4 regions of the Cytobacillus oceanisediminis genome follow, and region 2 is predicted to be linked to each of the others. Evidence: predicted binding sites of a transcription regulator. Region 2 holds the regulator's gene; each other region holds the start of a gene.

Evidence for each region. Region 2 encodes Rex, which represses fermentation and respiration genes when NADH is low (regulators of the CRP and FNR family bind a similar motif). Its sites were predicted from a motif close to TTGTGAAATATTTCACAA; they were not measured.
Region 1: a site for Rex is predicted at 4,057-4,074, ahead of IRB79_RS00245 (AtpZ/AtpI family protein). Genes of this name have one in related genera too.
Region 3: a site for Rex is predicted at 2,848-2,865, ahead of IRB79_RS20395 (cytochrome c oxidase subunit 2A). Genes of this name have one in related genera too.
Region 4: a site for Rex is predicted at 3,715-3,732, ahead of IRB79_RS08480 (TIGR04053 family radical SAM/SPASM domain-containing protein). Genes of this name have one in related genera too.

Annotation. Positions count from the first base shown of each region.
Region 1 is NZ_CP065511.1:44,076-51,434, forward strand. Features, by position in the region: gene atpA (F0F1 ATP synthase subunit alpha) at 1-1,034, opposite strand, end outside; gene IRB79_RS00220 (F0F1 ATP synthase subunit delta) at 1,059-1,595, opposite strand; gene IRB79_RS00225 (F0F1 ATP synthase subunit B) at 1,592-2,113, opposite strand; gene atpE (F0F1 ATP synthase subunit C) at 2,263-2,475, opposite strand; gene atpB (F0F1 ATP synthase subunit A) at 2,551-3,264, opposite strand; gene IRB79_RS00240 (ATP synthase subunit I) at 3,286-3,660, opposite strand; gene IRB79_RS00245 (AtpZ/AtpI family protein) at 3,666-3,887, opposite strand; gene IRB79_RS00250 (S8 family serine peptidase) at 4,189-6,456, opposite strand; gene IRB79_RS00255 (serine hydrolase) at 6,535-7,359, opposite strand, start outside.
Region 2 is NZ_CP065511.1:524,184-531,542, forward strand. Features, by position in the region: gene tsaD (tRNA (adenosine(37)-N6)-threonylcarbamoyltransferase complex transferase subunit TsaD) at 1-418, shown strand, start outside; gene abc-f (ribosomal protection-like ABC-F family protein) at 647-2,569, opposite strand; gene moaC (cyclic pyranopterin monophosphate synthase MoaC) at 2,760-3,242, shown strand; gene IRB79_RS02795 (redox-sensing transcriptional repressor Rex) at 3,270-3,914, shown strand; gene IRB79_RS02800 (YdiK family protein) at 3,937-4,140, opposite strand; gene IRB79_RS02805 (CPBP family intramembrane glutamic endopeptidase) at 4,178-4,903, opposite strand; gene groES (co-chaperone GroES) at 5,221-5,505, shown strand; gene groL (chaperonin GroEL) at 5,567-7,198, shown strand.
Region 3 is NZ_CP065511.1:4,074,715-4,082,073, forward strand. Features, by position in the region: gene IRB79_RS20380 (hypothetical protein) at 235-384, opposite strand; gene IRB79_RS20385 (nucleobase:cation symporter-2 family protein) at 488-1,798, opposite strand; gene IRB79_RS20390 (xanthine phosphoribosyltransferase) at 1,795-2,397, opposite strand; purine riboswitch at 2,553-2,654, opposite strand; gene IRB79_RS20395 (cytochrome c oxidase subunit 2A) at 3,017-3,166, shown strand; gene IRB79_RS20400 (cytochrome c oxidase subunit II) at 3,187-3,663, shown strand; gene IRB79_RS20405 (b(o/a)3-type cytochrome-c oxidase subunit 1) at 3,663-5,318, shown strand; partial or broken gene IRB79_RS20410 (IS1182 family transposase) at 5,443-6,798, shown strand; gene IRB79_RS20415 (DMT family transporter) at 6,940-7,359, opposite strand, start outside.
Region 4 is NZ_CP065511.1:1,632,614-1,639,972, reverse strand. Features, by position in the region: gene ric (iron-sulfur cluster repair di-iron protein) at 1-335, shown strand, start outside; gene moaA (GTP 3',8-cyclase MoaA) at 448-1,464, opposite strand; gene IRB79_RS08485 (Crp/Fnr family transcriptional regulator) at 1,751-2,452, shown strand; gene IRB79_RS08480 (TIGR04053 family radical SAM/SPASM domain-containing protein) at 2,483-3,610, opposite strand; gene IRB79_RS08475 (metal-sulfur cluster assembly factor) at 3,839-4,147, opposite strand; gene IRB79_RS08470 (alpha/beta fold hydrolase) at 4,221-4,988, opposite strand; gene IRB79_RS08465 (Cof-type HAD-IIB family hydrolase) at 5,269-6,087, shown strand; gene IRB79_RS08460 (hypothetical protein) at 6,216-6,368, shown strand; gene IRB79_RS08455 (DUF3813 domain-containing protein) at 6,371-6,556, shown strand; gene IRB79_RS08450 (BsuPI-related putative proteinase inhibitor) at 6,595-7,350, opposite strand.

The DNA of each region.
Region 1 (7,359 bases), 480 kb from region 2:
TGAAGGAAAATTTGTCCATCAGTGATTGAGATAACGTTTGTTGGAATGTAAGCAGAAACGTCCCCTGCTTGTGTTTCGATAAATGGAAGCGCAGTGATTGAACCTGCACCTTTCGCATCGCTAAGCTTAGCAGCGCGCTCAAGCAAGCGGCTGTGCAAGTAGAATACGTCCCCTGGATAAGCTTCACGGCCTGGAGGACGACGCAATAGCAATGAAAGCTCACGGTAAGCAGAAGCTTGCTTTGTTAAGTCATCATACACAACAAGAACGTGCTTGCCGTTGTACATGAACTCTTCACCCATTGTTACACCAGCATAAGGAGCTAAGTATAGCATTGGAGCAGGCTGTGATGCAGATGCTGTTACAACGATTGTGTAATCTAGTGCACCTTGCTTACGAAGTGTTTCTACTGCATTACGAACTGTAGATTCTTTTTGTCCGATTGCTACGTAGATACATACCATATCCTGATCTTTTTGGTTCAGGATTGTATCGATTGCAACGGATGTTTTACCTGTTTGACGGTCACCGATGATTAACTCACGCTGTCCGCGGCCGATTGGCACAAGAGCGTCAATCGCTTTGATGCCTGTCTGAAGCGGCTCGTGTACGGATTTACGATCCATAACACCTGGTGCCGGGCTTTCAATTGGACGTGATTTTGTTGTGTTAATTGGTCCCATGCCATCTACTGGCTGTCCAAGAGGGTTTACTACGCGGCCGATCAGTTCTTCACCAACAGGTACCTCCATGATGCGGCCCGTACGGCGTACTTCATCGCCTTCACGGATTTCTGTAAATGGTCCTAAAATGATAATACCGACGTTATTTTCTTCAAGGTTTTGTGCCATACCCATAACGCCGTTTGAAAATTCAACAAGTTCTCCAGCCATGACATTGTCGAGGCCATGAGCACGAGCGATACCGTCACCAACAGAGATAACCGTACCTACATCACTCACTTGAATTTCCGACTGATAGTTTTCGATTTGCTTTTTTATCAGCGCACTGATTTCTTCAGCATTGATGCTCATGAGTTTCACCCCTATCTACGAATCTTAGCCTAATAATTGACGTTCAAGACGCTCTAGCTTCCCGCGCAAGCTGCCGTCGAAAATCCGGTTTCCGATTCGAAGCTTGATGCCGCCGAGCAAGTTAGTATCAACTATATTGTCAATACGAAGTGATTTTTTCCCAACCTTAGCTGCAAATGACACAGATAATGCTTTCTTCTCTGCTTCAGTCAGCGGACGAACAGTGTATACTTTCGCATCCGCAATCCCTTTTTTGTCATTCGCAAGGCTTATAAAATGATCTGCCACATCAGCGATATGATCTTCGCGGTGGCGTTCAATTAATATCATTAACGTATTTAGTACAAACGTGTTCACAGATGCAAAAGCGTCTTTTAAAATCTCTTTTTTCTTCTCAATTGAAAGCTTTGGAGATTTCAATACAGACTTTAAATCTGAGTTATTAGTTACTACTTCTTTCACTGCACGAAGCTCTTCTTCCATTTGGTCAAGAAGCTGGTGTTCATTCGCAAGCTGGAAAAGAGCCAACGCGTAGCGCTTTGCTACTGTGGAGCCCGTCATCGCTTTTCTCCTGCCTCTTGAATGTATTCATTGATCAGCTTTTCTTGATCAGCTGCACTTAATTCCTTCTCAATAACCTTGGAAGCAATTAGGACAGACAATGAAGCGACCTGCTCGCGGATAGCGGCAACCGCCTGTTCTTTCTGCTGCCCGATTTCAAGCTTAGCAGATTCCTTGATGCGTTCAGACTCAGTGCGGGCAGCCGCAATGATCTCCTCACGCTGCACATCGCCTTGCTTCTTCGCATTTTCGATAAGGCCCTGTGCTTCTGTACGTGCTTCTTTTAAAAGATTTCTTTGCTCTTCTAAAAGTTTTTTTGCTTCTGTACGGCTTTCTTCTGCCGCTTGGATTTCACTGGCAATGTGCTCTTCACGCTGCTGCATAATGCCCATTAAAGGACCCCACGCGAATTTTTTCAGCAATGCCAACAAGATAATGAACATGATCAGCTGGTACAAAATGTCCCCGCCGTTAAAACCGCCGCCTGCAGCGCCTAATACTAGACTGTTTGTTAACACCCTCGATTCACTCCCTTCAAGAGTTGTTCCACTTATGAAACGGAGTCATATGCATGATTCCGAATTAGTTTTACGGTAAAAAAACATAAAGGAATGGCGAAGGTTCACGGAATGATCTTCGCCATTTAGAACGATTGGTACAGTATTAATTAACCGCCGATAACCATGAACGCGATAACAACGCCAATGATCGGAACAGCCTCTACTAACGCAACCCCGATGAACATTGTAGTTTGAAGCATACCGCGAGCTTCTGGCTGGCGAGCCATACCTTCAACTGTTTTTGATACGATAAGACCGTTACCGATACCGGCACCTAGTGCTGCTAAACCGATTGCAATTGCTGCTGCTAAAAGACCCATTATTGAGTTCCTCCTTAAATTGTATGAAAATTTATTTGTTTATAATGTTTTGTCCATGAAATGAACAGGTATATATTAATGGTCATGGCTCACTTTGTGTGCCATATAAACCATTGTTAACATACAGAAAATGAATGCCTGAATAGATCCGACAAAGATTGAGAATCCTTGCCATACAAGTGTCGGCAAGATTGCTGCAAGCATTCCGCCTACACCGGCGTGAGCCAGTCCTCCGACAAGCAATGTCAGCAGGATTTCACCCGCATAGATATTACCGTAAAGACGAAGTCCCAACGTCAGAGTGTTTGCAAACTCTTCAATGATTTTCAATGGGAACAAGAAAGGCATTGGCCTGATAAAATCACGGCCGTATTCTCCTACTCCTTTAAGCTTTACGCCATAGTAATGCGAAAGCCCAACAACCATTGCCGCTAATGTTAATGTGATAACAGGATCGGCTGTTGGCGATTTCCACCATAAAGTGTGATCATAAGTGATTGCGAACGGAAGTCCGAGCATGTTTGAAACAAAGATATACATGATCAGGGTTAATCCAAGGATATGGAATCTTCCGCCTGTCTTCCAGTCCATCGTGCTGTTAATGATATTCTTAACAAAATCCATAATCCATTCGAAGAAATTCTGCATCCCCGTTGGTTTCATGGCCAATCGACGGGTTGAAAGCAAAGCAATAATGAAAACAACAGCACTTGCCACTGTAATCATCAGTACGTTTGATAAGTTAAAATTCAATCCTAAAAAGTCCACTATAGGAGCTTCATGATGCAATAGTGTTCACCTCTCTTCCCGCTATTTACGTAATTGAAAAGATTGAAGAAAATAATCTATCATAATGACAATATAGGATGTCATTAATCCAAATACCACACTGATCAGATGCAGCTTATCAGGATATTCCAGAGCGATCATGACAGCAAAAACTGCTGTAGCCATTCTGGATACCGTTCCAAGTGAACGCACCTTCTCGCCTCTCTCGACTGCCTCTCCAAACTGCAGCGCCTTTCGTGATATCAGCCACAGATTGAACAGACTCAGGCTTGTACCAAAGATCAAGCCCAGAAAAATAGATTGATATGGTGTAAAACCCCAGCCGAGAACGTATACAGACAACAAAAGGAATATGTATTTTCGCTGTCTTTGAAAAGTTACTTTGATTTCCGGCATGATGTTCATTCTCCTGTGAAGAAATGTTGGATTAAGCGAAGCATGGCGTATATCCCGGCGCCCAGTCCAATGAACAAGCCGATTAATAGGAATAACGGCTCTGTTCCTGCCTTGCTGTCAAACCACCTTCCGGCGAAAATGCCAATGAGCGTGGAACCTACTAACTGAGAAAGAATGGCGGACATTAAGGCCATCGCCTTAAATGGGTTGCGGTCTTTTTGACGCATAAAAACGCATCCTCCCTTAAGAGAATGGTAAGTGGGTTTTGAGGCCATAATTAATCACATTAACATCATGCAGAAGTGGGAAATATGTCTGCAAAAATATTTTGAAAACCCTATCATCTTTTACCCTTTGTAAGCATACAATAGGGCTTTGTCAATGTCAATGCGTTTGGAGTGAAAAAGTTCACAAACAAAAAGGTAAAAATATGGTATGTTCACATATTTATCACATTTAAATTTCGGATATCTATTGAAAAAGGAGCGAGTTTCTGCATCGCTCCTGAAAACGCTTTATTTTTGTGTTTCACCTACTGAGTGTGCTCTTCTTATTTGCCGAAGGTTCCGGGTCCCCAAGCTGCCCATCCGGCCTCACAAATAAATAAGTTTCAATCCAATCTTCCTTGCCGGCTTTTTTGGCAAATACCTTTGCAAGGTACAGCCCTGGCCCTGGAAGCTTATTTGCAGGAATTTCCTGCAGCAGCTGTCCTTTGCCAGCATTTCTTTTCCAGTCCAGAAATCCCATGAACCGGAGGCTTTCCGAATCAAACATGGCAATTCCGAACTCTTCTGCCCCGCCAGGAAGATACACTTCATAGCGATACGTGCCCGGCTTATCTCCTTTGCCCAGTCCGAATCCCATCACCCTTGGATAATCCGGCTCCTCAAGCACATACAGATATGGAATCCAGATAGTTTCGGCACCTGCCTTCATCAGCAAGTACCCATCATGGATTTTTTTCTTTAAAAGAGTAGGGTCTGCAGACATTTTGATTTCCGCCTTTTTCTTTTCACCCGGTTTCAGTTGAAACGCCATAGGCATTTCCCAATTGATGCCTTGTTCTTTATAGGGTACGGAAAAGGAATAGGTCTGTGTTTTTTCACTTATATTTTCAACCGTTATAAAACTGCTGTGTTCATGCAGCCTGTCCGCGATCTGAAATTTCCCAAACTGAAGTGAAGCCGGGAGGACAAGCGTTTCTGCTCTCAGCGCTTGATCAAGCTGGATTCTGCCTGCTCCCTGCTCATAAGTTCTATATGTTTGTCCTTCTGTATTCATAAGAAGCTTAGCGGTATTCATAAGTGCTGCCTTAATCTGTTCCGGCCCCCATTCGGGATGAGCCTGCTTCAGGATGGCACAGGCTCCTGCGACATGCGGAGCGGCCATGCTTGTACCCTGCAGCGGCAGGTAACCGCCAGGAATGGTGCTATTTATTGCGACTCCAGGTGCCACAACATCTGGTTTGATTTCCCATGTGGAGGTAACGGGCCCGCGGGAGCTAAAGTCAGCCAGGATATCCCTTTCTTCTATTATATTAGTCCGGGCAAGGAGTCTTCCTTCATTAATAAGCTTCTTGAGCTCCTCTCCTTCTTCCTTTGATAACGCCGCAACCGGAATTGGAACTCCACTGTCCAGATTGCCAAAGAACCTGCCTTTTGTATTATTAAAAATAATGATTCCCTCTGCTCCTGCTTCCATTGCATAGACTGCCTTATCAGTAAACGTTAGTTCACCTCTTTCCACTAATACCATTTTTCCTTCGGCATTCTTCAATTCTTCAGGATGACCAAGTCCTCCATCGATCATTTCATAGGATCGGTCAAATTCCCAATCCTTTGAACCCTGCAGCAAATCAAGACGAATTTCCCGCCCGCCTATGCTCAAAAATGGCACCTTCATTGTTGGTGTAGAGGCTCCTACAGAAATGGCCTTCGACGCTGTGCCCGGTGATCCGACCGTCCAAATATTCGGGCCCGAATTGCCTGATGAAGTGACTGCCGTTATTCCCTTTTCAACTGCTTTATTCAGGGCCATGCTTATCGGAAGGTCAGGTCCGTTTACGTTATTTCCCAAGGAAAGGTTTAACACATCAACTTTATCCTTTATTGCCTGTTCAATGGCCGCTATCACCTGTTCTGTTGTTCCACTGCCGCCTGGTCCAAGAGCCCTGTATGCGATGATGGTTGCTTCGGGCGCGACCCCTTGAATTCTGCCATTTGCTGCAATGATTCCCGCGACGTGAGTGCCATGCAGTGTGCCTTGTCCCCCGGCAGCCTTTGTCTCCATCGGATCCTTATCATTATCCACCAGATCACGTCCGCCGCCATAGCTCCTTCGTAAGTCCGGATGATTATAATCGATGCCGGTATCAATTACGCCTACTTTCACACCCTTGCCTGTTAGGCGCTGATTATCTCTGTCATAATAGCCTCTGGCATTAATGCCGCCAATCAGCTTGATATTGTCATCGGAATGAACATGATAGGTATTAACCTGTGAAACAGAAGATACTGACTCTATCTTTTGCAGGCTTTCCAATGCAGATTGCTTTCCTTTAACTGAAAAGCCGTTTAATGCTTGATTGAATGTATGCCTAATTTGCAGATCAGGATTGTGGTCTATCATTTTTTTAATTTCCTGTTCATTCTTCGCATCTTTTAGTACTACGATAGCCACTTTTTCTATATCAGTTGACTCTTTCGGAATAGGAGGGTGTGAAAGTGTCCGGGCAGAAACAGGAGCTTGGCTCAAATACAAGAATATTACTGTTATGATCAGCAAGAATTTTTTCATAAGAAAACCCACCCTCTTTTTGTTTTAGGGTGGGCTGAATAGGTACCTTGTATGCGTAATTCGATATAAAATAAACGGCTAGTTCAAGGATTCATAAACAATATTAGCTACTTCTTTAGAAAGAGCGCCTGTGCTGCGGTATGATCCGCTTGGTAAAGGGCCATTGTTTTGTTTGTTCGTTAGCAGGATAATCTGAAGGTTTTCCTCTGGATCAATAATAACCTGTGTTCCAGTAAAACCAGTATGGCCAAAGGTTTTGTCAGAATACTGATCTCCCATGTACCAGCTTTTATTCAACTCCCAGCCATACCCCTGGCCAAAGCGCTTAGGAGAGGTAAAGGCATCAATCACTTCTTTTTCATACATTTGGGTTTTTCCATAAGTTCCGCCATTTAACATGGTCTGGCCCAATACGGCAAGGTCCCTTGCTGTTGAAAATAAACCGGCATGGCCTGCTATTCCTTTATTGCCATAGAAGCTATTCCCATCATTAACTTCTCCAACTAAGGTGTAATTTCTCCAGTATTTAAACATATCCGGGCTTTCTTCAACATAGTACCCGAAATTAGGGTCATCAATCATTTTATATTCATAAGGATTTCCCCAGGAAGTAGCCGCAATATTTTGCTTGAAATGTTCAGGAGGAGCAAACATCGTATCATGCATTTTTAACGGTTTATAAATATTTTCTTCTAAGAACTTATCCAATTTTTGTCCACTTATCTCTTCAATTAAAAAACCCAGCATCATAAAGCTAAAATCGCTATATCTTCTGTCAGTGCCAGTCGGGTATTCAAGGGGCAGCTGGTTTATATAATTCAGTACCTCTTCCGAATTATCAGCATATAGGTATGTCGGCTTCCAAGGAGTCAATCCTGAGGTGTGTGTCAGCAAGTCAGCTAC
Region 2 (7,359 bases):
GGAAGAAGGTTCATACGATTTTAGCTTCAGCGGCTTAAAGTCTGCCGTTATCAACACTGTTCACAATGCTGAGCAGCGTGGTGAGACCATTGTGCGGGAAGACCTTGCCGCAAGCTTCCAGGAAAGTGTCATTGATGTCTTAGTAACGAAAACAGAAAGAGCCGTTGAAGAATATCAGGTGAAGCAGCTGCTGCTCGCAGGCGGAGTTGCGGCGAATAAAGGACTTCGAGCTTCTTTGGAAAAGAGGTTTGGGGTCAAAGCGGATATAAAGCTTATTATTCCGCCATTAACTTTATGTACAGATAATGCAGCGATGATTGCTGCAGCAGGAAGTGTGCTGTTTGAAAAAGGACAATTCGCCGGTCTTGATTTAAATGCCAATCCCGGTTTGGACATAACTATCCACAATGATAAATAAATTAGGAAAAAGTCCCCGACTGCATAGGGGGCTTTTTCTGTGGATAAAATCATTTATTTCAGAATTTTATGTTGATAATGTGGATAAAAACAGTCTAAGTTGTGGATAATGTGGAAAAGTCTGTGGAGAGTATATATAACTGCGTTTTTCTTGTGATTATCTCTGTGGATAATAAAAAAGACTGGCAGTGACTATTCTACCAGTCTAAAAGTTATGAATTTTCCTTTATTAATCATCAGCTAAAAGTGTCCATTCTTCCATCAATTCTTCCAGCTTTGACTTTGCTTGATCAGTTTCATTTGTGATGCCCATCACTTTTTCATGGTCTTGATAAACATTCGGATCACAGAGAAGCTGATCATTCATATCGATTACTTTCTCCAATGCTTCTATTTGCTCTTCAATTTCTTCCATTCTTCTTTTTCGCTGGCGTTCAAGCTTTTTGGCTTCTTTATCCTGCTGATAATTATTTTTGTCCTGCTTAACAGGCTGTGATGCGGTGGATTCATCTTGCTCATTAAGTGCAAGCAGTTCCTCTTGTTCCTGCTTTTTTTCCACATAATAATCATAATCGCCAAGATACTCTGTTGCCCCAATACTGGAAAGTTCAACTACTTTGGTTGTTATTCTGTTGATAAAATATCGGTCATGAGATACAAAGAGAATCGTTCCAGGATAATCGATCAATGCATTTTCAAGAATTTCTTTGCTATCCAGGTCCAAATGGTTTGTAGGCTCGTCGAGGATTAAGAAATTGGCTTTCTGCATCATAAGCTTCGCAAGCGCAAGACGTGCCTTTTCACCGCCGCTCAGTGTTGAAACAGTTTTAAGAACATCATCACCAGAGAAAAGAAAGTTCCCAAGTATTGTCCGGATTTCCTTTTCCGGTTTTAGCGGGTATTCATCCCATAATTCGTTCAGGACTCTTTTATTGCTGGTGAGTTCCGCCTGTTCCTGGTCATAGTAGCCAATTGTCACATTGGAACCATACTGAATCTCCCCAGAAAAAGAAGAGATTTTTTTGATGATGGTTTTGAGCAAAGTGGATTTGCCAATTCCATTTGGCCCTACAAGTGCTATGCTGTCGCCTCTTGCCAGTCGCAGTGAAATATTCTCGCTTACTATCTCTTCATAGCCTATAGCAAGAGAATGAATATTTAAAACCTCATTGCCCGATTGCCGGTCAATGTCAAAGCCAAAAGAAGCTGATTTCTCGTCTCCCAGCGGCCTGTCCATCACGTCCATTCTGGCCAGCTGCTTTCTGCGGCTTTGTGCCCTTTTGGTTGTGGAAGCACGGGCAAGGTTTCTCTGGATAAAATCCTGCAGCTTAGCGATCTCTTCCTGCTGTTTCTCGAACTGCTTCATTTCTCTTTCAAAGTTAGCATCTTTTTGATCCAGATATGAACTGTAGTTTCCTGGGTACTTTCTTATTTGGTTGCGGGAAATCTCGTAAACCTGGGAAACGACCTTATCAAGGAAATATCGGTCATGGGATACGATTAGAATGGCGCCATTGTATCCCTGCAGGTATTGTTCGAGCCATGATAATGTTTCAATATCCAGGTGGTTGGTAGGCTCGTCCAGTATTAAGATATCAGGCTTTGTCAGCAAAAGTTTACCAAGGGCCATTCTAGTACGCTGTCCGCCGCTCAATGATGAAATTTTAGTGTCATATCCCAATGAGCTGAAGTTGAGTCCATGGAGAATGGAACGGATATCTGCCTCATATTGATAGCCGCCATTTTCTTTGAAATCAACCTGAAGCTTGTCGTATTCTTTTAAGATGCGTTCATAGGCATCAGAATTATTTAGGACATCAGGGTCCGCCATTTGTCCTTCAAGGCTGCGAAGCTGTTTTTCCTGCTTCTGCAGATGACTAAAAACAGTCAGCATTTCATCCCAAATGGATAACTCTGATTCCAGGCCGGTATTTTGTGCAAGATAGCCAATTGTTACTTCCTTTGGCTTTATAATCTCACCGGAGTCATATGTCATTTGTCTGGCAATAATTTTTAAAAGGGTGGATTTTCCTGCACCATTGCGTCCTACTAGCGCAATCCTGTCCCTGGTTTGTACTTCAAGCTTTATATTGGTTAAAATGGGATCAGCGCCAAAATTTTTTGCCAGCTGATTGACTTGTAATAGTATCATGTTCTTTCACCTCGGGTATAGAGTAAGTGTAACTCATTCATATATGTTCGGCAATAAAGGAGACAGGACTATAAGCCCTTCTGCAGGGCATTAAATCGAGACAAAAGGCAAATAAATATGTGAAGAACAATACAAAGCACATACAAAGTAACAGAAAAATAGTGTATGATTTTGAAGAGAGGTGTTTTGAATGGCGGATTTTACTCATTTTAATCAAGAGGGCAGGGCAAAAATGGTGGATGTCAGTGATAAACCTGAGACGGCACGGACGGCCATCGCTCAATCAAGTATTGCTGTTAATCAGGAGATATACGAGAAGATAACATCCAACACTATGAAAAAAGGGGATGTACTCGCTGTTGCACAAACTGCAGGCATTATGGCGAGCAAGAAAACATGGGACATTATTCCGATGTGCCATCCGCTGCCGCTTAAGGGCGTGGACATTTCATTTTCATGGAAGGCGGAAGAGGAAGAGTTTGTCCTGATCATTACTGCTTCTGTAAAAACGAAGGGAAATACGGGTGTGGAAATGGAAGCGTTAACAGCCGCTTCTGTCTGTGCGCTGACCGTATATGACATGTGCAAGGCTGTAGATAAAGGAATGGTGATTGGGCCAACCTTTTTAATAGAGAAAACAGGCGGGAAAAACGGAGATTTTAAAAGAAATTAATTCATCATAAGAAATGGGGATGGACGAATGGCCAATGAACCAATTAAGATACCGCAAGCAACAGCTAAACGGCTGCCTTTATATTACCGCTTTCTAAAAAACCTTCACTCATCAGGCAAACAAAGAGTCTCTTCAGCAGAATTGAGTGAGGCGGTAAAAGTGGATTCTGCAACAATCCGCCGCGACTTTTCGTACTTTGGTGCGTTAGGGAAAAAAGGATATGGATATAATGTGAATTACCTGCTGAGCTTCTTTCGAAAGACTCTTGACCAGGATGAGCTGACTAAAGTAGCTTTGGTCGGGGTAGGTAATTTAGGAACAGCTTTTCTTAACTATAATTTCCTTAAAAATAATAATACCAAAATAGAAGTGGCTTTTGATGTTGATGAGAGTAAGGTTGGTACGAAAATCGGAGATGTGCCGGTCCATCATATGGATGACCTTGAAGAAGTTATTGTAAAAAATAATATTCAGGTGGCGATTTTAACGGTGCCGGCACCGCCTGCCCAGGCTATTACCGATCGGATGGTGAATGCGAAAATAAAAGGAATCCTTAATTTTACACCTGCGAGGCTCACTGTGCCAGCCTCGATTCGGATTCACCATATCGATCTGGCAGTGGAATTGCAGTCACTTGTTTATTTTCTGAAAAATTATCCTGAAGAAGTGTAAAAAAAATGAGCCTTTTGCGGGCTCATTTTTTCATTTTATTTTTCATTTTAAAATGCAGGCCAACCATCCGCAGACCGGTGCCAAAATCGAATGTGGCAATTATGATCAGAAAATAAGTAAAGAATCCCCAGGTTTCTTCACGCTGGATATTCTGTATCGCTATAAAAGTGAAAAGGCATCCGAGAAGGATGTAAATAAAGCCTGAAAACAAAGGTGTGCTTCTCATCAAAATCCCCCAGTAAGTTTAAAACTCCACAGCTATGCTAGAAAAAGCTGATAAAGCTCTGCATTTTTTCCATTTCTTCTAACCATTTTTGCATATTCTCCTGATTCAGCTGGACAACCGCAACAAAGGTGTTCATCGCCACATGGGCGAAAATCGGCACAATAATCCGCTTCGTTTTGACATATAAGAAGGCAAAGGTGAACCCCATTGCCGAGTACAGCAGTACATGTTCAGGCTCAAAATGGGCAAGTGCAAAAATGACTGAGCTGATCAGGGCCGATAGGAAGAAGTTGAAGCGCTTATGAAGAGAACCGAAAATAATTTTTCTAAAGACGATTTCCTCAAGGATTGGCCCAATGACTGAACTGATTAAAATAACGATTGGCGATGCTTCAATAATCCGGATAATCTGCTGCGTATTTTCAGACCCCATTTCAATGCCAATCATATTTTCAATGCTTGCAGCAGTAGCTTGAGCGATCAAGGCCAAAAATATGCCCCCTATTGCCCAGCCCACTGAGCTTGCTGCGGAAGAAGCATCCCTATCCAGGCCTCTTTTCATCTCTTTTCTTAATAATAGAAGCGTAATGATCAGTGTAACCGTAAAACTGATGACAAGCCAGTAGGCTACAGCCAGGATTTGCATGTTTTCGGGATTCTGTCCAAGGGCATCTGCAATAAATAACACAAGCGGAACGCCAAACAAACTGGACAGCTGCATGGCAATATAAGCTATTAATATAATCCAATATTCCTTCTTCAAAATGTTATACTCCTTAATCTGAGTGTTGGAAAACAAGTCCTAAAGCCATTGTACTCTTAATAAGGAGCGGGTTTCAAATATCAGCATCAAAGCAGGAAAATACCATGGTTAAAGTGTAGAGTTCCGAAGCATACTTAAGAGGTTGTCTGTGTCGAAAAATAGCGTGTATGGGCGGATGAAATTTTTTCTAAAAAATTTAAGCTTCACCCTTGCAAATAGAAATGAGATTCATTAATATAATAATTGTGTTAGCACTCATACAGAGAGAGTGCTAATAAATAAAAATATTTACATATTATTTGAGGAGGTTGTTTCACTTGTTAAAGCCACTAGGTGATCGAATCATTATCGAGCTTGTTGAAACTGAAGAAAAAACTGCAAGCGGCATCGTACTGCCGGACACTGCTAAAGAGAAGCCTCAAGAAGGTAAAGTTGTAGCTGTGGGAACTGGCCGCGTTCTTGAAAATGGCGAGCGTGTTGACCTTGAAGTTGCTGACGGCGACCGTATCATCTTCTCAAAATATGCTGGTACTGAAGTGAAGTACGAAGGCAAAGAATATTTAATTTTACGCGAAAATGACATTCTTGCTGTAATTGGCTAATTGCCGATCAGACGAAGATTATTAAAAGATAAAGCTAAAATTTTTGAGGAGGTTTTTATCAATGGCTAAAGAGATTAAATTTAGTGAAGAAGCTCGCCGCGCGATGCTTCGCGGTGTGGATTCCCTTGCAAATGCGGTAAAAGTAACTCTTGGACCTAAAGGACGCAATGTGGTTCTTGAGAAGAAATTCGGTTCTCCGCTTATTACCAATGATGGTGTGACAATTGCGAAAGAAATCGAACTTGAAGATGCTTTCGAAAATATGGGAGCGAAGCTTGTTGCTGAAGTAGCAAGCAAAACAAACGATGTTGCCGGTGACGGTACAACAACTGCAACTGTTCTTGCTCAGGCAATGATCCGTGAAGGCCTTAAGAACGTAACTGCAGGCGCTAACCCAATGGGCATCCGCAAAGGAATCGAAAAAGCGGTTGTTACAGCTGTTGAAGAATTAAAAGCTATTTCTAAGCCAATCGAAAATAAGGAATCTATTGCTCAGGTTGCTGCAATCTCTGCTGCTGACAATGAAGTTGGCCAGCTGATCGCTGAAGCAATGGAGCGCGTTGGCAACGATGGTGTTATTACAATCGAAGAATCTAAAGGATTCACAACTGAGCTTGATGTAGTAGAAGGTATGCAATTCGACCGCGGATACGCTTCTCCATACATGGTTACAGATTCTGATAAGATGGAAGCGGTTCTTGAAAACCCTTATATCTTAATCACTGATAAGAAGATCACAAGCATCCAGGAAATCCTTCCTGTACTTGAGCAAGTTGTACAGCAAGGCAAGCCTTTATTGCTTGTAGCTGAGGATGTTGAAGGTGAAGCACTTGCTACACTAGTAGTGAATAAGCTTCGCGGAACTTTCAACGCGGTAGCAGTAAAAGCTCCTGGCTTCGGTGACCGCCGCAAAGCTATGCTTGAAGATATCGCGATCCTGACTGGCGGTGAAGTAATCACTGAAGAGTTAGGCCGTGACCTTAAATCTGCTACAATCGACTCTTTAGGACGCGCTTCTAAAGTGGTTGTTACAAAAGAAAACACTACGATCGTTGAAGGTGCTGGAGACAGCGCGCAAATCGGCGGCCGTGTGAATCAGATCCGCACTCAAATGGAAGAAACGACTTCTGAATTTGACCGCGAGAAATTACAAGAGCGTCTGGCTAAGCTAGCTGGCGGTGTGGCAGTGGTTAAAGTTGGTGCTGCTACTGAAACTGAATTGAAAGAGCGCAAGCTTCGCATCGAAGACGCCCTTAACTCTACACGTGCTGCTGTAGAAGAAGGCATCGTTTCCGGTGGTGGTGTTGCCCTTCTAAACGTATACAACAAAGTGGCTGCTATCCAGGCTGAAGGCGATGAAGCTACAGGAATTAACATCGTATTGCGTGCGATGGAAGAGCCTGTACGCACAATTGCACACAATGCAGGCCTAGAAGGTTCTGTTATTGTAGACCGCTTAAAGCGCGAAGCAGTTGGAACAGGCTTCAACGCTGCTACTGGCGAGTGGGTAAACATGATCGAAGCTGGTATCGTTGACCCAACTAAAGTAACTCGTTCAGCTCTTCAAAACGCTGGATCTGTTGCCGCTATGTTCTTAACAACTGAAGCAGTTGTTGCTGACAAGCCGGAAGAAAATGCTGGCCCTGCAATGCCTGATATGGGCGGTATGGGTGGAATGGGCGGCATGATGTAATAGCTGCTCAAACCCATGATATAAAAGGATTTTTGAGTGAAAATGCTAACATAATATAAAATGTAAAGAGGCTTTTCATTAGTTCACTGAACTATGGAAAGCCTCTTTATTTATGACTAAAATAATAAACATTAAAATTTTGATTACTTTATGGGAAATTT
Region 3 (7,359 bases), 1.8 Mb from region 2:
ATGACTCTCCTCCGCTTGCTTTCTTTTATTTTTTCCAAATAAAAGCAATTTATGTTCAAAATTGTACAATCAAGCAAAAAAAAGCTCCCCCCATTTGGAGGAAGCAATGTGTTTTGAAGGAGTTGTTGTGCATCTTTATTATAAAGGAATAACTAAATGAATAGCATTACTAAATCTTTTCCAATTAGCGCTGGGGCCAAGCATTTCAATAAATATGGCTGGCCCATTACATAGTTATTCTGATGCATCCAATCCATTATTGTTTTTGTGATGCTTTTGTACTTCTATATATATTTTTTTCGTAACCAGGATACCGCAAGCAGCACAAACCTCTTCTTCATTATATAAAAGCCGGCAGTTATCACAATAATATTTCTCCATCACATTACACTCTCTTTCTTGCGAGAAACAATCGCTTCGGAAATGTAAAATACCGATAGAATATTATATTGATTGCCAGAATTATTGTGATTGCCGCTAAGAAGAATTATGAAGCCTTCTGCTCCGCAAAAGATGCAGGCTGAACTGCTTTTTTACCTTTAGCAACATTGAATACGATGTTTAAAAGAATTGCCGTCACACTGCCTGCTACTATTCCATTATCAGTCAGGATGCGCACACTGGAAGGCATTTGCGCGAATAGTTCAGGAACGGCTGTTACTCCCAATCCCATCCCGACAGAGCAGGCAATGATTAATAAATTTTCCTGAGAGGAGAACTCTACCTTGCTGAGCATTTTTATTCCATAGGCGACTACCATACCGAACATAGCTACCATTGCGCCTCCTAATACGGGAGTTGGAATAATGGTTGTCAATGCGCCGATTTTCGGAACTAGCCCAAGCAGTACAAGAAACGCCCCTGCTGTATATATGACATTTTTTGTTTTTACGCCTGACATCTGAAGAAGTCCGACGTTTTGCGAATATGTTGTATAAGGAAAAGCATTAAAGACAGCACCAAGGATGATTGCAAGTCCTTCGGCACGATAACCATTTGACAGATCCTTTTCTTCCAATTTTTCTTCACAGATATCACCAAGGGCAAAATATACGCCAGTAGATTCAACTAAACTGACCATTGCTACGAGAATCATAGTGAGGATCGCTGTCACCTCAAATGTCGGCATGCCAAAATAGAAAGGTGATGGCATATGAAACCAGGAAGCTTCCCCAACAGCGGAGAAATCTACCATGCCCATAAAAAACGCTGTAATGGTGCCAGCAGCCAGCCCCAGCAAAATGGCAATCGCTCGAATAAAGCCTTTAAAGAAGCGGAAGAGAATAATGATGAACAGCAAAGTTCCGAAAGCCAATGCTATGTTTGTCATGGAACCAAAGTCCGGGCTTCCCTGTCCTCCAGCCATGTTGTTCATTGCAACAGGAATTAACGTAATTCCGATAATTGTAACTACCGACCCTGTCACGACAGGCGGAAAAAATTTCACTAGTTTTCCAAAGTACTTTGAAACAGCTACAACAAACAAGCCTGAAACAAGGATCGAACCATAGATTGCTGGTATCTCATATTGCCCGCCAATCGCAATCATAGGTCCAACGGCAGTAAATGTGCAGCCAAGAACAACAGGAAGGCCAATCCCAAAAAATCTGCTGCGCCATACTTGAAGAAGTGTTGCAATACCGCACATAAAAATATCAATTGAAACTAGATAGGTAAGCTGTTCCCCTGTTAATCCCAGGGCCCCTCCTACAATCAATGGTACAATTACTGCGCCTGCATACATGGCAAGGACATGCTGAATTCCAAGGGAAGCAATTTTAAGCGGATTCTGATTCATCGCATCAATTCCTCCATTTTCTTTGCTGATTTATCAAAGCTGATCATGCCGTTTTCAAGCGAGTCAATAATTGCTAAAGATTCAACCCGAAATCCCTTTTCCCTCAGCAGCTGTCCGCCATTTTGAAAGCCTTTTTCAATAACGATTCCAATCCCTGCTATTGCTGATCCCGCTTTTTTCGCTATATCCGCAAGACCCAATGCTGCCTGTCCATTCGCTAGAAAATCATCGATTATAAGAACATTATCTTTTTCTGAAAGATATTTCTTTGAAACAGAAATTTCACTTGTTTCTTCCTTAGTAAAAGAATAGACAGAGGCTGTAATCAGGTCATTTACCAGAGTAAGAGATTTTCTTTTTCTCGCAAAGACAACTGGAACATTCAGCTGGAGCCCCGCCATTACAGCTGGCGCAATCCCCGAAGATTCGAGAGTCAATATTTTTGTAATCCTGCTGCTGGAGAATCTATCTGCAAATTCTTTGCCGACTTCATGCATTAGCTGGGGATCTATTTGGTGGTTCAGAAAAGAATCCACCTTTAAAACTGCCGGCGATAAAACAATCCCTTCGCTTTTTATTTTTTCAATAAGCATATCCATTTTGCATCCTCCTCTATGATAGAAAGCCCTCAAATACCCATTCCGGCCATATAAAAAGCCTGAAGCCCATCGCATTCACATCATAAAAATGAGTGAAGCAATGGCCTTCAGGCTAATTGATCTAAGCTGCAGGCAAACAAGGATGGCAAAAAACGTCCTGTACATTGCTCACTCATAGTCGGATCATTTACGGTAACCCGGTAGAAACTTGCGAGCCATATCCTCGCGATTATATGAGTGAATGTTATTAATTTATTAACATTATAACATCATTTACTAATACTTCAATCTAAATCTTTAACTAAATACGAACTAAATAATATATTATCAGAAAATTGTTCGCTAATCAGATTATTCACCCTCTTCAGTATGCTTATCTTGAAATAAATTAGCCTGTCTTATGTAGCTTCAATAAACCTTCACAGTTTTTTCACAATTTACGGGTGTGTTTTGTGACATATATCACTTAAATATCAATTTTTCACCATTATCATAGTGTTTAAGTTACGAATGAACAATTTGTGAACTCACTGAAAGCATCTAGAATCTTCCTAAATGTTTTGTATTATGAAAGTGTAATCATATACTTTTTCCAAATATTCGAAAGGAGTGAAGGACAATGGCGAAAACGGAACTCAGCCGAAAAACAAAAACTGAAATAGAGGATAGCTCTTCCTTAAAGGGAACGCTAGCTTCCGTTTTCTTATTAGGATTCTTCCTGATCATTACATGGGTAGGCGTTTATTCATTATTTATCAGCCGCTTTTAAGTTAGAAAGGGGAAAAAGCCATGCATATGCATAAATTTGAAAAGGCCTGGCTCACTTTTGGAATCGGATCGCTGCTTGTTTTTCTAACAGTCTTGGGAGTCAGCGCATTTTACCTGGGCAATCAGCCTCCAAGCTGTTTGGCAACAATCGACCCTGAAAAGGTCGATACTACCGCTCCATTTAATGAGCCAGGACTGAAAAAGGTAGAAGGGAAAGATTGGGATTACGAATTGGTATACGTAGCATCCGCGTTTTCCTATAGCCCAGCTGAAGTGGAGGTTCCATATGGTGCTAAAGTGAAAATTATCGCTACAACCAAAGACGTCGTCCACGGTTTCGAAGTTGCAGGATCAAATATCAACATGATGCTTGAACCCGGCTATATCAGTGAACATGTTACAACATTTGATAAAACAGGCGAATACTTAATTGTATGTAATGAATATTGCGGTGTTGGTCACCACATGATGTCGTCTAAAATTAAGGTGGTGGAATAATGTTTAATCCTTCAGCAAAGTTAAAAGTTGACCGCCGTGACGGAAAATTGGCAATGGCTCACTTTTTCGTTGCATTTACAGCTTTAGCAATAGGCGGCCTTGCTGGTTTATTGCAGACTTTGGTCCGCTCAGGTAAATTCGAGCTTCCAGCAGGCATCGGGTATTACCAAATTCTCACGGTTCACGGTGTTGTACTGGGACTTGTACTTACTACCTTTTTTATAATGGGCTTCCAGATCGCTGCAACAAGCAAAACATCAGGGACCCTTACAAATAAACAGCGAATTGCCGGCTGGATCGGTTTTTGGCTTATGACCGCAGGAACTGTTCTTGCAGCTGTCATGATCCTTTTGAATGAAGCTACTGTTCTTTATACTTTCTATGCTCCTCTTCAGGCACATGCATTGTACTATATCGGTTTAACACTTGTTATAGTGGGAAGCTGGATTGACGGGGCAGCAATCATTATGAAATATGCAGAATGGAGAAGAAAAAATCCTGGACAGCCGAGTCCGTTATTAACCTTTATGTCATTGGTCAACACGATGATGTGGATTGTGGCAACAATCGGCGTAGCGTCTACTGTTCTTTTCCAGCTTCTTCCTTGGTCATTGGGGTTTGTAGAAACAGTAAATATCGGAGTCAGCCGTACTCTATTCTGGTATTTCGGACATCCGCTTGTGTACTTCTGGCTATTGCCGGCTTACATGGCCTGGTACGTTGTAATTCCTAAAGTCATCGGCGGAAAGATTTTTTCTGATTCATTAGCACGCATGTCATTCATTTTATTCCTGCTGTTCTCAATCCCTGTCGGATTTCACCACCAATTAATGGAGCCGGGAATTGATCCAGCATGGAAATTCTTTCAGGTTATCCTAACATTCCTGGTTGTCATTCCATCTCTGATGACTGCATTTTCTCTATTTGCCACTTTTGAAAGCTTTGGCCGTTCCAAAGGGGCCACTGGATTATTCGGCTGGGTAAAAAAACTGCCTTGGGGAGATGCCCGATTTACTGTTCCTTTCATCGGGATGGTTGCCTTTATTCCAGCGGGTGCAGGCGGTATCGTTAATGCGTCCCACCAGATGAACCAGGTTGTTCATAACACGATCTGGGTAACCGGCCACTTTCACTTAACAGTGGCAACATCTGTAGTACTTACATTCTTTGGGGTTTCTTACTGGCTGATTCCTCATCTGACAGGAAGAACATTAACAAAAGCGATGAATAAATTAGGGATCATCCAAGCAGTTATCTGGGCAATCGGAATGACATTCATGTCTGGTGCCATGCATGCTGCCGGTCTTCTAGGAGCACCGCGCCGTTCGTCATATTCTGAATATGGCGGAGCAGCACAGGCAGCAGAATGGATTCCATATCAGGTTGCACAGGCAATAGGCGGTACTATCCTATTTATAGGCATCATCTTAATGCTTTATATCTTCATCAACCTTGCCTTTTTCGCACCAAAGGGAGAGCAGGAATTCCCTGTCGGAGAAGCTGCTGATGAAGCCGAAAAAGCACCAATGGTATTTGAAAATTGGAAGCTTTGGCTTGGAATTACGGTTGTTCTTATTCTATTTGCCTACACCATTCCATTTATAGATTTAATTCAAAATGCACCTCCTGGGGCTAAAGGATATAAACTCTGGTAGAAATAACACTCCGTTCCAATATGGACGGAGTGTTCAGACTGTCGACAAACTCGATGAAAATCGTGCTTGTCTTCAGTCTTTTTTATTTTAAAATAGAAGTAATACAATGCTTGAGGTGAGTAAAATGCTTTCAAAACATAATCCAATTCAACGGGATCAAATTGAAATGATTGCTTTAGACGAACTTGTACCAGCGGACCATTTGGTTCGCAAAATTGAGGCTGCGATTGATTTCTCATTCATCTATGACTTGGTAAAAGATATGTATTCAGAGGTAGGGCGCCCAAGTATTGACCCTGTAATATTAATTAAACTCTCATTTATTCAATATACCTTCGGTATTCGCTCCATGCGTCAAACAATTGAAGAATTGAAAACGAATATGGCTTATCGATGGTTTTAGGCTATGGTTTCCACGATAAAGTTCCTCACTTCTCAACTTTCGGTAAAAACTATGAGCGCCGATTTAAAAACACCGATCTCTTTGAACAGATATTTTACCGAATCTTAAAAACTGCAACTGAAAAGAATTTAATTAGTGCTGAACACGTTTTTGTAGATTCTACGCATGTAAAAGCGAGTGCAAATAAGCGCAAATTTGAAAAGAAAGTTGTTCGAAAAGAAACACGTGCCTATCAAGAACGCCTTCAAGAGGAGATTAACCAAGACCGTGAGGATCATGGAAAAAAGCCGTTTCCACCAGATAAGTTTGATAAGGAAGAATACAAAGAAATTAAGGAGAGTACAACGGACCTAGAGAGTGGCTACTATGTAAAAGATGAGCGTACAAAACAGTTCGCCTATTCTTTCCATGCGGCCGCAGACCGCAACGGCTTCGTGCTAGGCACAATTGTAACCCCGGGTAACACGCATGATAGTCATATTTTAGAGCCATTGGTTGAACAAGTCATCGAGAAAGTTAGTAAACCAGAAGCTGTTGCGGCAGACGCAGCTTATAAAACACCTGCCATCACGAGCTACTTATTGAAAAACGATATCACACCTGCTTTACCTTACACACGACCTCGCACAAAGAGGGTTACTTCAGAAAACATGAGTATGTTTATGACGAGCATTTTGACTGTTACATTTGCCCAGCTGGTGAGATATTAAAATATACAACGACTACAAAGGAAGGGTATCGTCAATATAAATCAGATCCGCGAATTTGTGCTGGATGCCCTTTCTTGTCTCAATGCACACAGAGTCAAGCACATCAAAACTGATTCAACGACATGTGTGGGAGGAACACGTGGAAGAAGCAGATCACCTTCGTCACCATCAAGACGTCAAACCGATCTATGAGAAACGCAAAGAAACAATTGAACGTGTATTCGCAGATGCAAAAGAAAAGCATGGCATGCGTTGGACAACCCTAAGGGGACTTAAAAAATTGTCGATGCAGGCGATGCTTACTTTCGCTGCCATGAATTTGAAGAAGATGGCCAACTGGACTTGGCAAAGTCCAGAAATGGCCTAAATGATGACCTCGGAGAGGTCTAGAATTCTCTAAAATCCCTTCAAATCCAATAAAAAATCAAAAAAGGGGTTCGGAATGAGACTATTCCGAACCCCTTTTGTCTACAAACTGAACACTCCGTTCCAATATGGACGGAGTGTTTTAGTGTTCAAGCTTGCTTGAGTCAGCCACCATTCCCGCATTTTTCCTTCTTGAAGGCAAATTCACAATAATTACCGAACTGAGTATCAGCAAAGCACCCGCAATCTGGACTGCACCGAGACTTTCCCCGTAGAGTGTTACTCCTAGAAGCATGGCCACGACTGGTTCAACTGTAGCGATGACAGCTGCTTTGCTTCCATCCGTTTTTTCCAGTCCCCATGTATATACAAAATAGGCGAGAACCGTAGGCACAAATCCCAGACCAATACTAAGGAACAAGACTTCAGTGTTTAAAAAAATTTCAGCTTTTGACCATAGTCTTGTTACCGGGATTAGAAATACCGATGCAATGAGGAATGTATAAAGCGTAACTGTAAACGGATGATATTTTCTTAACGCAAATTTTCCGAATATCGTATA
Region 4 (7,359 bases), 1.1 Mb from region 2:
TAAAAGTACATCAATTATTCTTTGAGCTGAAGCACGAGCTTCTTGAACATACTTCTAAAGAAGAAGAGTCTGTTTTTCCAATGCTTCTGAAGCTTGAAGACCCTCAGGTTGAAAATCGTGAAGAAATCATCAGCTATATCCGGGAGCTTGAGAAAGAGCATGATCATGCAGGTGCAATTTTAAAGGAATTGAGGGAAATTACATTTGATTTTACTCCTCCAGCAGATGCATGCGGCTCTTACCGTCTTGTGTATAAGCGGCTGGAAGATCTGGAAAGCCAAACCTTCATGCATGTTCACCTTGAGAATAACATTCTATTTCCACGATATATATAAACATTACGATCTGCAGCCAATAACGGCTGCAGTTTTTTTGCATTCTAAAAGACAAAATAAAAAGCCTGCCCCGCTATGTCCATTACTCATGACACAGCAAAGCATGCTTTTTTTATCCTCCAATATAGGACATTTCAATTTTTTTCCTGCTGGCAATAGTTTCTTCAGTCCGTTCGTCTGAATATCTGTCTTTTCTGCCGTTCCAAATATTAATAATCCGATCGGTAATTTTTTCATCCGTGGCGCCTTTTCTCATAAATTCCTTCAGATCATGCCCTTCTCCATTGAATAGGCATGTAAAAATTTGGCCGTTTGCTGACAATCTTGAACGTGTGCAGCTTGAACAGAAAGATTCAGAAACAGATGTAATAAACCCAACATCCACATCCGTGCCCTTATAACGGTATCGCTTGGCAACCTCTCCGAAATAATCCGGATCTACCGGTTCCAATAAATAATGTTCCTTTAAAATGTCATAAATTTCTTTTTTGGTAACAACCTCGTCCATCTTCCAGCCGTTTGTACTGCCGACATCCATGTATTCAATAAAGCGGAGCTGTAAACCGTTATCTTTGCAGAACTTAGCCATCGGGACAATTTCAGAATCATTCAGGCCTTTTTTAACGACCATATTAAGCTTGACGCCAAGCCCTGCTTCTTTTGCTGCCTCGATCCCTTCAAGAACTGGTTTGACACCCACATTGCGTCCGTTTATTTTTCCAAACAGCTCATCATCCAGGCTGTCAAGACTGATGTTAACTCTCACCAGTCCTGCTTCCTTTAAATCTTTCGCATGCTTGGGCAGCAATACACCATTTGTGGTTAGCCCTATATCTTTTAAGCCCTCAATGTCTGAAAGCATTTTTACAAGTTTAGGCATGTCCTTTCTCATAAGGGGTTCTCCGCCTGTTAACCTGATCTTCTCCACTCCAAGGCTTACAAAAATTTTAGCCAGCCGTTCAATTTCTTCATAGCTCAGGAGCTCGTTTTTTGGAAGGAAAGCAAAATCTGGCCCAAAAATTTCTGCTGGCATGCAATATTGACAGCGGAAATTACAGCGGTCAATGACAGAAATGCGAAGATCTCTTAAAGGTCTATTCAATTTATCTTTAACGATTGTTTTAGCCATTTCGTTCAACTCCATATAAAGAGTGACTTAAATAAGCTTTCTATACAGATGTATATTTTAGCCTTTCCCTTAAAATAACAGAAATAACCCAGTATCTCAAATTAAGGGCTTCTACTATTAGAACATACAATCGTTTCAATGTTAATAGGGAATTGTTTGTATCATAGCAAAGACACACCATTTCAATAGAAAATGCCACAATAAAGACACAAAAGCCGGCAATGTTTTCACTATACAAATGATATTATTGTGAAAAAAGACAGTTGTTTTATGAAGGAGGATTAACATGGCTCGTACAGCCATTAAACCGACACATTCCATAGAGATTAAAGAGCTTCTTCATTTCGCAGACCGGCGTATGAAAACCCCTAAAGGGGCTTACATTTTTCAGGAAGGTATGGATGCTGATGAGCTTTATATTATACTTTCAGGCAAGATACAAATCAGCAAGATAACAGCAGATGGCAGAGAACTCACCTTCAGGTTATGCGGAGAAAATGAAATCATTGGTGAGCTGACCCTATTTACCAGTGACCCTAAATATTTATTGAATGCTTTAGTTCTTGAAGCTGGTGAAGTGGCTGTGATAAAAAAAGATGTCCTGGAAAGGGAGATTTTTAAAAATAGTACATTGGCTTATGAATTTATGAAATGGATGAGCGACCACTTCCGTAATACACAGACCAAATTTAGAGATCTCGTCCTTAATGGAAAAAAAGGTGCCCTATATTCAACCCTTATCAGAATGACTAACAGCTATGGCATAAAGGTTAAGGACGGCATACTCATTGATCTGCCCCTTACGAATCAAGAGCTTGGGAATTTCTGCGGCACCTCCAGGGAAAGCACCAACCGGATACTGGGTGAACTGAAGAAAGACGGCATCATCACCATTCTAAATGGAAAAATCACAGTCAAAGATCTTCAATATTTAAAAAATGAAATAGGCTGTGAAAACTGCCCTGCCGTATATTGCAGCATTGAGTAGGAGTGCATCCGAACTGCACTCCTCTTTCTTTTATGATTTTGCCTCTTTCTTTCTAAGTGCTTTTGGAATATAAACACAAAACGGCTCGCTTTCCATATAATCCCCTGTCATGGCAAATGCACGTGACCTTGATCCCCCGCATACATAACGGAACTCGCATTGTCCGCATTTCCCTTTATATTTATCAGGATTTCTAAGGTCTTTAAAAATTGGCGATTCCCTGTATATTTCAGAGAGTGGCTGTTCCCTGACATTTCCTGCTTTAACAGGCAGAAGCCCACTGGGATAAACATCCCCAATATGTGAAATGAAAACAAATCCATTTCCGTCATTTACTCCTTTAGGAGCCCTGCCTAAACCATCTATAGAACCAGTTAGCCCTTGCTGTGTAAGTGCATCGAGATATTGAATGTCCTTATTTTGAGCCTTCGCTTCCTTCATTTTTTGCTGAATGACCACTCGGCGGTAATGCTGGGCAGCTGTTGTCTTAATATCGAACGTAACTTTTTTGCTTAAGTTATAGAGCCATGTAAATACCTTCTCATGTTCAACCGGAGAAATCATATCTTTTTCCTGCCCTCTCCCTGTTGGGACGAGGAAGAACACACTCCAAAGAACACATTTGAGATCTTCTACAACCTTAGCCATTTCCTCAAGATAATCGATATTATAACGCGAAATAACTGTATTAATCTGGACTGGAATTTCAAGCTCGTGCAAATATTTAATCCTTTCGATCGTTAAATCAAAGGAACCGGCAGTACCTCTAAAATGGTCATGGATATCCGCATTTGGCCCATCAAGGCTGAAAGCCCATCGAGCTAAGCCGACCTCTTTGGCTTTTTCAATAGCTTCTTTTGTTACATTGGGTGTCGCACTGGGCGTCATCGAAACACGCACGCCTTTTTTTACAGCATATTCGGCAATGTCGAATACATCCTGCCTCATTAATGGATCTCCACCCGTAAAAACAAGCATAGGGTTGTTCATTTCCTTAATTTGGTCAATCAAATACTTCCCTTCTTCAAAAGAAAGTTCTCGCGGATCTCTCCTGTATTGCGCTTCCGCACGGCAATGCAGACATTTTAGCTGGCATGCCCTTGTTAATTCCCATATCACAATAAAAGGGTCTTTATTAAAATCTCTATCAAATCCCATTTGAAATGCCTCCTTAACAGGCTCAATCCTGGCTGTTTCATTAACGCAAAGCAAACTATATTTTGTCTTTCCATCGTTATTATAGGATAATCGGCATGTTAAATAAGTGAACTACCTCACATACAAATGATCATTTCTGGAGAATTTACAGAGTTGTGTAAAAAGGCATCAGGACAAGGGCACAAAAAAACAGCAGGGAAATACCCCTGCTATTTTTAAGATTCAATCTTATTGTACGCCAAGTGCAATTTTTGCATACCGGGACATTCTGTCCTTAGACCAAGGCGGGTTCCAGACAATGTTCACTTCAGTGTCCTTTACTTCAGGAATATCAGCCAACGCTGACTTTACTTGTTCAACAATTGTTCCTGCCAAAGGGCAGCCCATGGAAGTAAGAGTCATATCTACAATGGCTTTCCCTTCCTCTTCCATTTTCACATCATATACTAATCCTAAGTTTACAATATCTATCCCCAGCTCCGGGTCAACGACAAGCTCAAGTGCGCCCATGATGCTGTCTTTTAAATCCTGGTCCATATCTGCAGCACTCCTTCAATATTTACTTTATCTCTATCTTAACAAATATTTAAATGAATTGAAAAAATGTTGGTTATAGATGTTCGTCAAACCATTTAACCGTTTCCAGCAGCCCTTCCCTGCTTACTTTATGCCCCGCCTGTTCATCTGATATAAACATGAGATTTTCAGGTGACTCACTATATAAGGACTGGATGGTCTCATAAAATTGGTATGTATAGGAATAAGGCACAACCGGGTCTTTTTTGCCATGCCAGAACATAAGCGGTCTTCCTCCAAGCTTTTCAGGCTGAAGACTTAGATCCCGCTCCCTTAAAGTTCCCAGCAGATCTGCTAGTTCTTCATTGGAAAGCGGAATTTTTATATTATTCTTCTTCAATTCATCCAGCTGAAGCTGAGCAAATTTTTCATAATACGGCATACCCATAAGGCTTACTGCAGCTTTGACCCACTCAAACTGGGTCAAGGCGCCCAAAGTGACTATTCCTCCCATGGAGGTGCCCACAAGCCCTATTCTTCCCTGGTCGATCAAATCTGCATCCTCATAGGCATTCCTGATTATGTTCAATTCCGCAATGGTATTCAGAACAATATCCCATAGCTTGAAATTTAAATCGCTGCCTGATATACCTTCAGATCTTTCCCCATGAAATAGGGTATCCGGAAGCACCACCCTGAACCCTTTTTCAGCAAGCAGATAGGCATAATGCAGATTATGTTCTTTGGCACTCGTAAAGCCATGAACGAAAATAATAAAAGGCAAGCGTTCCCCTTTTACTTCCTGTCTGGCGAGTTCAAGAACAGGAATTTCTTTGATATGCTTATGTTCAATAACAACCACAGTTCTCCTCCTAAATCTGTTAGGGCAAAAGTGAATTTTTTTTACAAAATTATAATAATATTGATAACATATATGTATAAAATGATTTTGTAAAAGCTTACGCTCTTGTCTTAATGTTAATTCTTTCTATTTTTTCAGTTTAACACGTAGATTTTTTTTTTCCAAAACCTTTACACTTAAAAGAAAAGCGGGGCATACTTCAAGATAAGCAATTGGCTGCAGTCCGCTAACTGCAGTTTTATTCTTATTAAAAAGTGCTGAGCGCTTAAAAGGAGATCTTATGGCAGAAAAACATTTAATTGCACTGGACCTTGATGGCACATTATTAAAAGATGACAAAACCATCTCAGCTAAAACTAAAATGATTATTCAAAAGGCACGGGAACAAGGACACGAAGTGATGATTGCCACCGGAAGGCCATTTCGCTCCAGCGAAATTTACTATCGTGAAATGGGATTGACTACGCCAATTGTCAATTTCAATGGTGCATACATACATCATCCTAAAGATCATAATTGGGGAGTCTACCACACACCACTCCAAATGAATGTAGCAAAAGAAATTGTCGAAGCCGTTAATAGCTATACAGTTCATAATATTGTAGCAGAAGTTATAGATGATGTTTACCTGCATTACCATGATGAAAAGCTTCTGGATATCTTCGGTTTTGGCGATCCAAAAATTACGACTGGTGATTTGCGCAATTATCTCAATGATAATCCGACAAGCATGCTGATCCATACAGATGAGGAACATGTAAAGACCATTAGAAATCATCTTTCTGAAGTTCATGCCGAAGTGATTGACCACCGTCGCTGGGCGGCTCCATGGCATGTCATAGAAATCGTCAAAACCGGGCTGAATAAAGCCGTTGGCCTTCAAAAAGCAGCTGATTACTTCCAAATACCGCCTGAGCGGATCATCGCTTTCGGTGATGAAGACAATGATCTTGAAATGCTTGAATTTGCAGGCTACGGGATTGCCATGGGCAATGCTATTGACCAGGTGAAAAATATTGCCAATGAAGTCACCTTAACCAACGAGGAAGATGGAATCGGAATCTATTTAAATGAATTATTAAACCTTAAAGCACTATAAGCAAATGAACAAAAAGAATTAAATAGTAATCAGGCCATTAAATACCCTTTTTAAATCATTCCTTTAGAGCATACTAAAGGATGGAGCAGCACAATGCTGCTTCAAACTCTTTCATGGAGGGGATTCGAATGGGTAAACGTAATAAATCAAAACGCTTCGTACAACAGGGTGTTGATACTGTTAGTAAGCATGATGAACGTATCCCGTACCACATGACCTATGCAGAGGCGGAAGCCCAAAAATTAGCTAATGTGAAAGAATCATCCCTCGGAGGAATATAACGATGGGAAACAGATTATTTCAGGAAGCCAGAGAATATGTGGAAATAGCTAAAAATTCTGCAGGCGAAGAAACTGTTTCCCGCGCGAAAAATGCTTTAAGTTCCGCGTTTGCCAACTCCACTGCGGCTGAACAGGCACAGCTGCGGGAGATGCAGCAGGAGCTGGAACAATATTCGCAGAATCGCTAAAAAGAAGCTGGCAGCCTCGATGGCTGCCAGCTTCTTTTTTACCTCCTTTCCAGGATAACAGGAAAGGAATTAATAATATGTCCGTCTTCATGGCTTTTTTCATATAAATGCAAAATCACTGATCCGTTTTCAGGCAGTTTATCAGCAGGAATGTTTATTTTTAACTTAAAGTTCTCCCAGTCATTTGAAAGTGCTGATACGCCCTTTTCACCCTGCAGTTCATTATGGCCATCTTCAACTGTATACCATAGCTTTCCGCTTTTTAGACGCCCTTCTATTGATATTGTATATAAGCCGTTCTCTCCAGAAACCTCAACATGGCGAAAGGCAGGATTTTGTCCTGGGATAAATACTGAGGCTTCTGATTCCGCTTTGGTCTCCAATCCTTTGCCATTTAAGTTTGATGCCAAAAGCTTGGCTTTTACACTGTACTTCCCTTCCTTAACTCTTTTGCCATTATGCCGATAATCCCAATGCTCTTTCCATACCTTGATTTCATCCGGTTTGACGGCAATGGTCTGTATAGCTTGTAAAAACGCTTTACCTTCTGAAGAGGAATATACCTTTTCGCCTTTTTGATTGAAAATTTCCACTTCGTAAAATTGGGACGTCCTAAACTCAAAGCTCAGCGGGTAATTGGCAGTATTACCCAGAAGCAGTTCTATCTCCATGCTTTTCGTTCCTGCTTGAGGTATTACTTTAAAATCAAATGGCATTTCCTGTTTAGAAGCTTCAAAACTTTGCAAAGGCATAGTGAAAATAATTAGAGCAGCAGCAGCCAAAAGCCGAAGCATTCTTCATCC